Regions from separate parts of the Kocuria sp. KSNUG genome, predicted to be linked through region 1. Evidence: riboswitches for the same ligand, from Rfam matches in the RefSeq annotation. Region 1 holds a riboswitch; the other holds the start of a gene.
The links. A riboswitch is a leader RNA that binds a small molecule or an ion and turns the genes downstream of it on or off. The one in region 1 is predicted to bind S-adenosylmethionine.
Positions count from the first base shown of each region.

Region 1 (4,762 bases):
GTGAACTGGTTCAACTTCGCCCTGAACGAGGCCGTGACCCCGCTGGACGACCTGTGGCAGAAGGCCGGGATCGACTCCAGCACCTACGTGGACACGCTGCGCGAGGACTACAACTTCAACGACAAGCACTACTGCGCGCCGTACGCCCGCTCCACCTGCATCATGTACTTCAACAAGGACATGATGCGGAAGGCCGGCCTGCCCACGGACCGCGGGCCCCGCACGTGGGAGGAGTTCGCGCAGTGGGCGCCCCAGCTGGTCAAGGCCAACGGCGGCAAACCGGCGCTGATCCTCCCGGACGGTGCCAACTACATGGACTGGTACTTCCAGGGCATGATCTGGACGTTCGGGGGCGCCTACTCCCGCGACTGGACCGCCACCTTCACGGAGGAGAACTCCATCAAGGCCGGCGAGTACCTCAAGAAGCACGTGGCGGAGGGGCACATCAAGATCGTCCAGGACGGGGCCAACGACTTCGGGATCGGCAACGGCGCGGCGCTGCTGGAGTCCACGGGCTCCCTGGGTGGCCTCAAGGAGGCCGCGAAGTTCGACTTCTACACCACCTACCTGCCCGGCCCGAAGCCCGGCTGCGCCACCGGTGGCGCAGGCCTGGCGATCCCCAACGGCATCAGCGACGAGCGCAAGCTCACCGCCGCCAAGTTCATCGACTTCATGACGAACACCGACAACACGATCACGTTCACCCAGGCCACCGGCTACATGCCGGTGCGCAAGGACGCCATGGAGAAGCCCGAGGAGAAGAAGTTCCTCGAGGAGAACCCCAATGCGATGACCGCGATCAAGCAGCTGAACGAGAACACCCAGCCGCAGGACGCGGCCCGTGTGTTCGTCTCCGGCGGTGGCCAGCGGATCGGCGGCGGCCTGGACCGCATCACGTTCGGTGGCGAGGACGTCAAGACCGTCTTCCAGCAGCTGCAGGACGAGACCCAGAAGATCATCGACTCGGACATCAAGCCCAAGCTGTGATCCACCGCGGGTGGCGGCCCCTCTCGGGGCTGCCACCCGCGGCCCGATCCGAACGGCGCCCGCACCGCTTAACACCACGGTGAGCCCGCGGCGACCACCGCGCTGCGGCACCGAGTTCGTCACCACTGTCACCACCCAAGAGCCCGAGGAGCACCATGGCCACCGTCGAGTACAAGCACGCATCACGCATCTTCGATCCGGGCAAGCCGCCGGCGGTGTCCCAGCTCGATCTCAGCATCCGTGACGGTGAGCTCCTGGTCCTCGTGGGCCCCTCCGGCAGCGGCAAGTCCACGGCCATGCGGATGCTCGCCGGCCTCGAGCCCGTGGACGAGGGCTCCGTGTTCATCGACGGCCGCGACGTCACGGGCACCCGGGCCCGCGACCGTGACGTGGCCATGGTGTTCCAGTCCTACGCCCTGTACCCCAACATGACCGCGCGGCAGAACATGTCCTTCGCGCTGGAGAACGAGAAGCTGGACCGCGCCGAGATCGAGCAGCGGGTGGAGCGCGCCGCCGCCATGCTGGAGCTCGGGCCCCTCATGGACAAGCGTCCCGCGGCCATGTCCGGGGGACAGCGGCAGCGTGTGGCCATGGGCCGCTCGATCGTGCGCAACCCCAAGGTGTGGTGCATGGACGAGCCGCTGTCCAACCTGGATGCCACGCTGCGCGTGTCCACCCGCGCCCAGATCGCGGACCTCCAGCGGGAGCTGGGGGTCACCACCATCTACGTGACCCACGACCAGGTCGAGGCCATGACCATGGGCGACCGCGTGGCCGTGCTGCGCGACGGTCAGCTGCAGCAGGTGGCCGATCCGATCCACCTCTACGAGCACCCCGCAAACGTGTTCGTGGCTCGCTTCATCGGGTCGCCGGCGATGACCATCATGCACGACGTCCCCGTCCGGGACGGCCACGCGGTCCTCGACGCCGCGAGCGGGCTGCGGGTGCCCGTGCCGGCCGAGTTCTCGGCGCACGTGCGGGACACCGTGACCGTGGGTGTCCGTCCGGAGTCGTGGGAGATCACGGGCGAGGGTGACGCACCGGGGACCCCCGCTCTGCCCCTGCGGGTCCACCTGGTGGAGAAGCTCGGCTCCGAGGCGTTCATCCACTGCGTGCTGCCGGGCACCTCGGACCCCGGGACCGAGGACGCCCGCGCCATGCGGCTGGAGAAGGGCCGCGCCACCGTCCGCGCGGACAAGTTCCTGCAGATGGAGGCTGGATCCACGATCCACGTGCGGCCGAACGCCCGGGAGACGTGCTTCTTCGACCCCGCCTCCGGCGAGAACCTGGAGGTCGTGGTCGGCCGCTGACCACGCGTGTGTCCCCCGGGGTCCGACCCCGGGGACACGCCGTCCCGGGCCGTGTGTTTTTCACGGCGCGGGGCCCTCGTGCTACCGTCTCACCCACCAAAGGATCATGAGACCCGGCGAAAAGCTCTGGCTGGCCGGGCGGCAACCCTCCTGCTGTAGTGGGGTGCCCCAGATGACGATCCGGCCGCCGCGCAACCGCGTGGCTGGCAAGTACGGCGCACGGGGTCCACCTCCGGCGTCCTACCGCCGGAGGTTTTCTCATATGCCCGTCACACCGCCGACCGCCCGCGCCGAGGACAGGCCGCAGCTCGTGGCCGCGGCCCGCGCCGCGGACGAGCCCGTTTACGCGTCAGGCGCCCACCCCGCCGGCTCAGCCGTTCCCGTGGGCCCCGCCTCCTCGACGGGCGGGCACGATCCTGCGGGTGCCAGCCGCCCCAGTGGCGTTCCCACGGCGGCCACCTGCCGCGCGGGCGCACCCGCCGCCCCAGCGCCCAGCCCGGACTCGTCCGAGCCGTCCTGCTCCGAACCGCCCGCGCGCACGTCCTGGCTGGTGCGCCGCCCCCGGCGCTCCACGCTCGTCTCCTTCGAGGTGTTCCCGCCCCGCCCCACCGCGGACCCGGACACCGTGTGGCGCAGCATCGACGCCATGGCCCAGGCCGGGCCCGACTTCTTCTCCGTCACGCACGGACACTCGGGTGGTCGTGGTGTGTCCCGCGAGGCGCTGCGCCATCTGCGCCGCACCACCAGGACCCCCGTGATGGCCCACTTCACGTGCGGTGGCACCGACCGCGCGGGGCTGGAGCGTTCGGTGGAGCAGCTGCTGGACGACGGCGTCCGCGACCTCCTCGCGCTGCGCGGGGACCCGCCCCTGGGCGCCGGGCAGTGGCGGACCCCGCCCGGGGGGATCGGCCGGGCCTCGGAGCTGGTGCGGCTCATCCGGGACGTCGAGCGGCGTCGTTTCGGGGACGGGTTCCGCCCCGGGACGCGGCCGCTGTCCGTGTCGGTGGCGTGCTACCCGTCCCCCGCCCGGGGGCGTGACCCCGAGGCGGATCTCGCGTCCCTGTGGGAGAAGCAGGAGGCCGGGGCGGACTACGCGATCACGCAGGTGCTCTACGAGCCCGAGGACTACGCGTCGTTCCTGGAGCGGGCGCGCTCCGAGGGGATCCACATCCCGGTGGTCGCGGGTCTCATGCCCCTGACCAACCCGAAACGGTTGCAGCGGATGACGGAGATCACCGGAGTGCCCGTTCCCGAGCGGCTCACCCGGTTCCTCACCTCGGGCTCCCCCGAGGAGCTGCGGCACCGGGGCACCGCGGCCACGCTGTCGCTGATCGACGACCTCCTGGACCTGGGCTGCGCAGGCTTCCACCTGTACACGTTCAACCGCCCGGACGCGGCGCTCACCATCCTGGAGCACCTGCGCGTCCGGGATGCGGCCCGCGAGTACCGGGGCCGCAGCCCCGCGGCCTGACCGTGCGGCGTCGTGCGCACCGCCCACCGCAGAGCCGCACGCGCGGCTCTGCCCACGCGCGCTGGAGCACGTGCCCCGGTACGCCCGCCGCGCCCGTCACGCCCAGTGACCCCGTACAGCGCCGTCGCCGGCCCACCCGCGACGCGGCTGCCTCACACCCTTTTCACGTCACCACACCAACCCCTACAAGGAGAGATCATGACCGTCACGAATCCCACCCCCCTGCCCAGCGCCACGATCCTGGGCTACCCGCGCATCGGCCCGGACCGGGAACTCAAGCGGGCCCTCGAGGCCTACTGGGCGGAGCCCGCACGGCACCCGGCCCAGACCGTCCTGGACACTCTCGGCGACCTCCGGGAGCGCACGACCCTCAGGCTGCGCGAACTGGGGCTCACGCAGGACACCGCCGTGCCCTCCGAGGGCTTCGCCGTGGACCACGTCCTGGACACCGCGCTCGCCCTGGGTGCCGTGCCGGCCCGGTTCCGGGCGGAGGGCCTCCTCCCCGCCGCGCCGGACACCGAGCGCGGGATCGAGCTGATCACGGCCCTGTCCCGGGGGACGGACGATCTGGAGCCGCTGGAGCTGACCAAGTGGTTCGACACCAACTACCACTACTACGTCCCCGAGCTCGATCCGGGCACCGCCCTGCGGGCGCACCCGGAGAGCCTGGTCTCCCGGTACCGGGACACCCTGCGGCGCACCGGCGTGCGGACCCGCCCCGTGCTGGTGGGTCCCGTGACCTTCCTGCTGCTCTCGCGCCCGGAGACCCCCGCGGCCCACGGCGCGCGGGTGGACCCCCTGGCAGGGCTCGACGACGTCCTGGCCCAGTACGTCTCGATCCTCAGCTCTCTGCACGCGGCCGGTGTGCCGTGGGTGCAGCTGGACGAGCCCGCCCTCGCCGCGGACGGCTGGGGTGCGTCCCGCGAACGGATCCTCTCCGCGGTGACCACCGCGTACACGCGGCTGACCGCCCTGTCGGACCACCCCTCGGTGC
Region 1 covers NZ_CP150981.1:843,469-848,230, reverse strand. The annotation lists gene AABM36_RS03670 (ABC transporter substrate-binding protein) at 1-987, shown strand, start outside; gene AABM36_RS03665 (ABC transporter ATP-binding protein) at 1,143-2,297, shown strand; SAM riboswitch class IV at 2,400-2,516, shown strand; gene AABM36_RS03660 (methylenetetrahydrofolate reductase) at 2,560-3,768, shown strand; gene metE (5-methyltetrahydropteroyltriglutamate--homocysteine S-methyltransferase) at 3,967-4,762, shown strand, end outside.

Region 2 (4,762 bases), 520 kb from region 1:
CCCACGGCCGTTCCGCGCGCCGCGTGCGAGTCACCCGTGAGCGCGTGCTCGACCAGCACCGCGTTGGAGCCGTCCGGGGCGAGCTCGCCCCACGTCTCGTACGCCAGGCGCACGTGCGGCAGTCGGAATCCGGACTCGAGGGTGAGCTCCCCGATCTCCGCGGCCCGCACCACACCGTCCCGGCGCACGGCGGGCGCGGTCTGCACCACGGTCATGCCGCGGGCCCGGCGGCCGCGTCCGGACGCGCCGTCGACGACGCCGCTGGGCCGCCGTCCGCGCCGGCGCCGGGGTCCACGGCTGGCTCGGTACCCGCGGAGGCGGCCCGCACGGTGCCGTTCACCGCCCGGTCCGCCTGCGAGCGCGCCGGGTCCTGATCTCCCTGGCCGTGGCGGGCGTCCTTGACCCCCGGAGCCGCGGCCAGGGCCGCGAAACCCTCCTCGAGGTCCGCGAGGATGTCCTCGATCCCCTCGGTGCCCACCGAGAGCCGCACGAAGCCTGGCTCCACGCCCGCCGCGAGCTGCTCCTGCGGGGAGAGCTGCGCGTGCGTCGTGGATGCCGGGTGGATCACCAGGGACCGCACGTCCCCGATGTTCGCCACGTGAGAGTGCAGGCTCAGCGCGTCCACGAACGCGATCCCCGCCTCTTTGCCGCCCTCCAGCACAAAACCGAGAACGGAACCGGCTCCCCGGGGCGCGTACTTGCGCGCCCGCTCGTGCCACGGGGAGGACGGCAGGCCGGCGTAGGACACGGAGCGGACCTCGGGGCGGGACTCGAGCCACTCGGCCACCCGCTGGGCGTTGGCCACGTGGCGCTCCACCCGCAGGGACAGCGTCTCGATGCCCTGCTCGATGAGGAACGCGTTGAACGGGGAGATCGACGTGCCCAGGTCACGCAGCAGCTGCACACGAGCCTTGAGCACGTAGGAGAGGTTGACCCCGAACGCGCCGTCCGCGCCCAGGTCCCGCGCGTACACCAGGCCGTTGTACGTGGGGTCCGGCTGGTTGAAGCCCGGGAACCGCTCCGGGTCCGCGCCGTAGTCGAAGCGCCCGGCGTCCACGATGAACCCGCCGATCGCGGTGCCGTGCCCGCCCAGGAACTTGGTGCCCGAGTGCAGCACGATGTCCGCGCCCCACTCGATGGGCCGCACCAGGTACGGAGTGGCCACGGTGTTGTCCACGATCAGCGGCACCCCGGCCTCGTGGGCGATCCCGGCCACGGTCTCCACGTCCAGGACGTCGTTGCGGGGGTTGGGGATGGTCTCCCCGAAGAACGCCACGGTGGTGGGGCGCACGGCGTCCCGCCACTGCTGCGGATCGTCCGGGTCCGCCACGAACGTGGTCTCCACACCCAGCCGCGGCAGCGTGTGCTTGAGCAGGTTGTACGAGCCGCCGTAGAGGGACGGGCTGGCCACCACGTGCGTTCCCGCACTGCCCAGGTTGAGCACCGCCAGGGTGGCGGCGGCCTGCCCGGAGGAGACCATCAGCGCCCCCACTCCCCCTTCCAGGGAGGCGAGTCGGTTCTCCACCACCTCGGTGGTGGGGTTGGTCAGACGGGAGTAGATGGGGCCCATGTCCGCGAGCGCGAACCGCGCGGCGGCCGTGTCCGCGTCCGGGAACACGAAGGACGAGGTCTGGTGGATGGGCAGCGCCCGTGAACCCGTCACGGGGTCCGGGTTCTGGCCCGCGTGGATCTGGCGGGTCTCGAAGGCCCAGTCCTGGGGGTTGTCGGGGGTGGGTGCAGTGCTCATGGCCGTGCTCCTTCTCGGAAGGATCAGGGGCCAGGCGACCGTCCGCACGGTGCCCGCACGAACGGGCGACCGGTGGCCCGCGCTTGCCGTGGACGTCGGACGACGTCACGGCCAGGTCTTCACCCAGGGCACCCCGCCGCGGTAGGGAGGGTTGCCGGTCAGCAAGCTGGGGCTTGGCGCTGACTCTCGTGACCTAGACCTCAAGTGTGGGAACCCGGCGGCTCCCGCGTCAAGTTCGGTGTCCGCAGTGTTGCACCCGTCGATTTGGACCCCCGTGTGACGGGTGCCACCATGACTGCATGAAGCTGGACCACGTTTCCTTCGCAGCGCAGCCGGACGGGCTGGAGGCCACCACCGAGCGGATCGCGGACCGCCTGGGGATCGAGCCCGTGAAGGGCGGCGTGCACCCCCGGTTCGGCACGCAGAACATGATCCTGCCGCTCACGGACCACCAGTACGTGGAGGTCGTGACCGTGCTGGAGCACCCCGCCGCGGACAAGGCGCCGTTCGGCCAGGCCGTCCGCGCCCGCTCCGAGGCCGGTGGCGGCTGGCTCGGGTGGGTCGTGGAGGTTCCGGACCTCGCTCCGTTCGAGCAGAAGCTGGGCCGCCCCTCCGTGCCGGGCGGGCGCATCTTCCCGGACGGCCGGCGCCTGGACTGGCACCAGATCGGCGTCAAGGGCCTGATCGCGGATCCGCAGCTGCCGTTCATGATCCACTTCGACTCCGCGGACGAGATGCACCCGTCCCAGGCGCGCATCACGGACGTCCGCCTGACCGGCATGGACATCGCCGGTTCCCCCGAGCGCGTCACGGACTGGCTCGGCGGTCCCGTGGAGGACGTCCTGCGCTCGGTGGACGTCACGTGGTCCGCTCCCCACGGCACCCCCGGCCTCATGGCGGTCACCTTCGGCACCCCGGACGGGCCCGTCACCATCTGATCCGCCGGGGCACGACGACGCCGCCCGCCCAGGCGGTCAGCCGGCCAGGAGCTGCGGCGCGAGGAAGCCGACCGCGTCCAGCAGGAAGTGTGCGACGAGCAGCGGCATCACCCGCCCGTACCGGCGGTAGCACCACACGAACACGAGCCCCATGACCAGGTTGCCCAGCGCCGGCCCCACCCCCTGGTACAGGTGGTAGCTCGCCCGGAGCACCGAGGACACGATGGCCACGGTCCACCACGAGCGGCCCAGCCGCCGCATCCTGTCCGCGAGGAACGCCACCACGATGATCTCCTCCACGAGCGCGTGGCGCAGGGCGGTGAGCAGTAGCAGCGGAACCGTCCACCACGTGTTCTCCAGGGTGGAGGTGGTGATCTCCGCCGTGATCCCGAGCGCCCTCCCGGCCTGGTAGAGCACGAGGGTCCCACCGCCCATGACGGCGAACAGCGCGAGGCCCCGGGCGGCGTCGTGCCCCGGGCGGCGTGCATCCGCACCGATGCCGCGCAGGGCGGTGGGGATCCGGGAGGTGGTCCCCGCGAGGAACCACAGCGCGAGCACCACGGGCACGAGCGCGAAGCAGATGCTGGTCAGGCGTCGCAGCGCGTCGATCACCGGAACCGGGCTGAGCGGCTGGTTGAGCGTGGTGGAGCTCTCCGCGATCGAGGACTGCACCGCCATCTCCACGAGGTCCAGCACGGAGTACACCGCCGACGCGCCCAGGGACACCCCGAGCACCAGCAGGATCTGCATCCGGAGGTCGGCGCGCGGCACGCTCGGTGAAGTGGGAGAAAGATTGGTCTGCACGCGGCACATTCTGCCGCGTCCCTAGACTGGGGCGCATGACTTTCGAGCAGCAGACCTTCCCCGTGGCACCCCGCCGTCCCGTGGAGCGCACGTTCCACGGTCACACGTTCGTGGACCCCTACGAGTGGCTCCGAGAGAAGGACTCCCCCGAGGTGCGCGCGCACCTGGACGCCGAGAACGCCTACGCGGAGGCCGTCACCGCGGACCTCGCCCCGCTGCGGGAGCGCATCTACACGGAGATCAAGGACCGCACGCAGGAGACGGACCTCTCGGTCCCCAGCCGCCACGGGGACTGGTGGTACTTCGCGCGCACCGTGGAGGGCGGCGCGCACCAGGTGTTCTGCCGGGTGCCCGTGTCGGACGCCGCGGACTGGACCCCGCCCGCCGTGGAGCCCGGAACGTCCCTGGACGGCGAGCAGACCCTGCTGGACGCCAACGCCGCGTCCCAGGAGCACGAGTTCTACGCCCTGGGCGCGTTCAGCGTCGCGGAGGACGGCTCCCGCCTGGCCTGGTCCGAGGACACCGCCGGGGACGAGCGGTTCACCGTCCACGTCGAGGACCTCACCACTGGGGAGCTGCTCGCGGACCAGATTCCCCAGACCTCCTACGGTGCGTTCCTCACCCCGGACGCGTCCCAGGTCATCTACACGGTGGTGGACGAGTCCTGGCGTCCGCACCGCGTGTACCGGCACCTGCTCGGCACGGACGTGGCCGAGGACCAGCTGCTGTTCCAGGAGGACGACCCGGGCCTCTGGCTCGGCGCAGAGCTCTCCGCGGACAAGCAGTGGCTCATGCTGTCCTCCTCCTGCTCGGAGTACAGCGAGTACCGCATCCTGCACCTGAGCGCGCTTCCCGCGGACGACGCCGCCGCGGCCAGTTCACACGCTCCGGCGCACGACGCCGCCGTGCCGGGTTCCCGGGGCCCGTCCCCCGCGGCTGCCTCCCCCCGGATGGACCGGGACGCATCCGGTCAGCGCACGGGGGCGGAGCCCGGGTACGCGAACCCTGCGGAGGGGGCACGCACCGGGGCCCCTGCGGACCTGCCGTGGCGGGTCGTGCTCTCGCGCGAGGAGCGGGTGCTCTACGAGGTGGAGCCCCTCACCGTGGCAGGCACCGAGGTCCTGCTGCTCTCCCACGACGCCCAGGCCCCGAACGGCCGGGTCAGCCTCATGCCGCTGGAGCACGCCGGGCGGGGCCTCGCGGAGGCGGACCTGGTGGATCTGGTCCCGGCCTCGGAGACCGTGCGCGTGGAGTCCTGCCTCCCCACGGCCAC
Region 2 covers NZ_CP150981.1:1,361,778-1,366,539, reverse strand. The annotation lists gene metX (homoserine O-acetyltransferase MetX) at 1-215, opposite strand, end outside; gene AABM36_RS05850 (bifunctional o-acetylhomoserine/o-acetylserine sulfhydrylase) at 212-1,747, opposite strand; SAM riboswitch class IV at 1,822-1,941, opposite strand; gene AABM36_RS05845 (VOC family protein) at 2,047-2,685, shown strand; gene AABM36_RS05840 (CPBP family intramembrane glutamic endopeptidase) at 2,722-3,498, opposite strand; gene AABM36_RS05835 (S9 family peptidase) at 3,525-4,762, shown strand, end outside.
Region 2: linked by a shared signal. The riboswitch ahead of AABM36_RS05850 (bifunctional o-acetylhomoserine/o-acetylserine sulfhydrylase) and the one ahead of AABM36_RS03660 (methylenetetrahydrofolate reductase) in region 1 are both predicted to bind S-adenosylmethionine.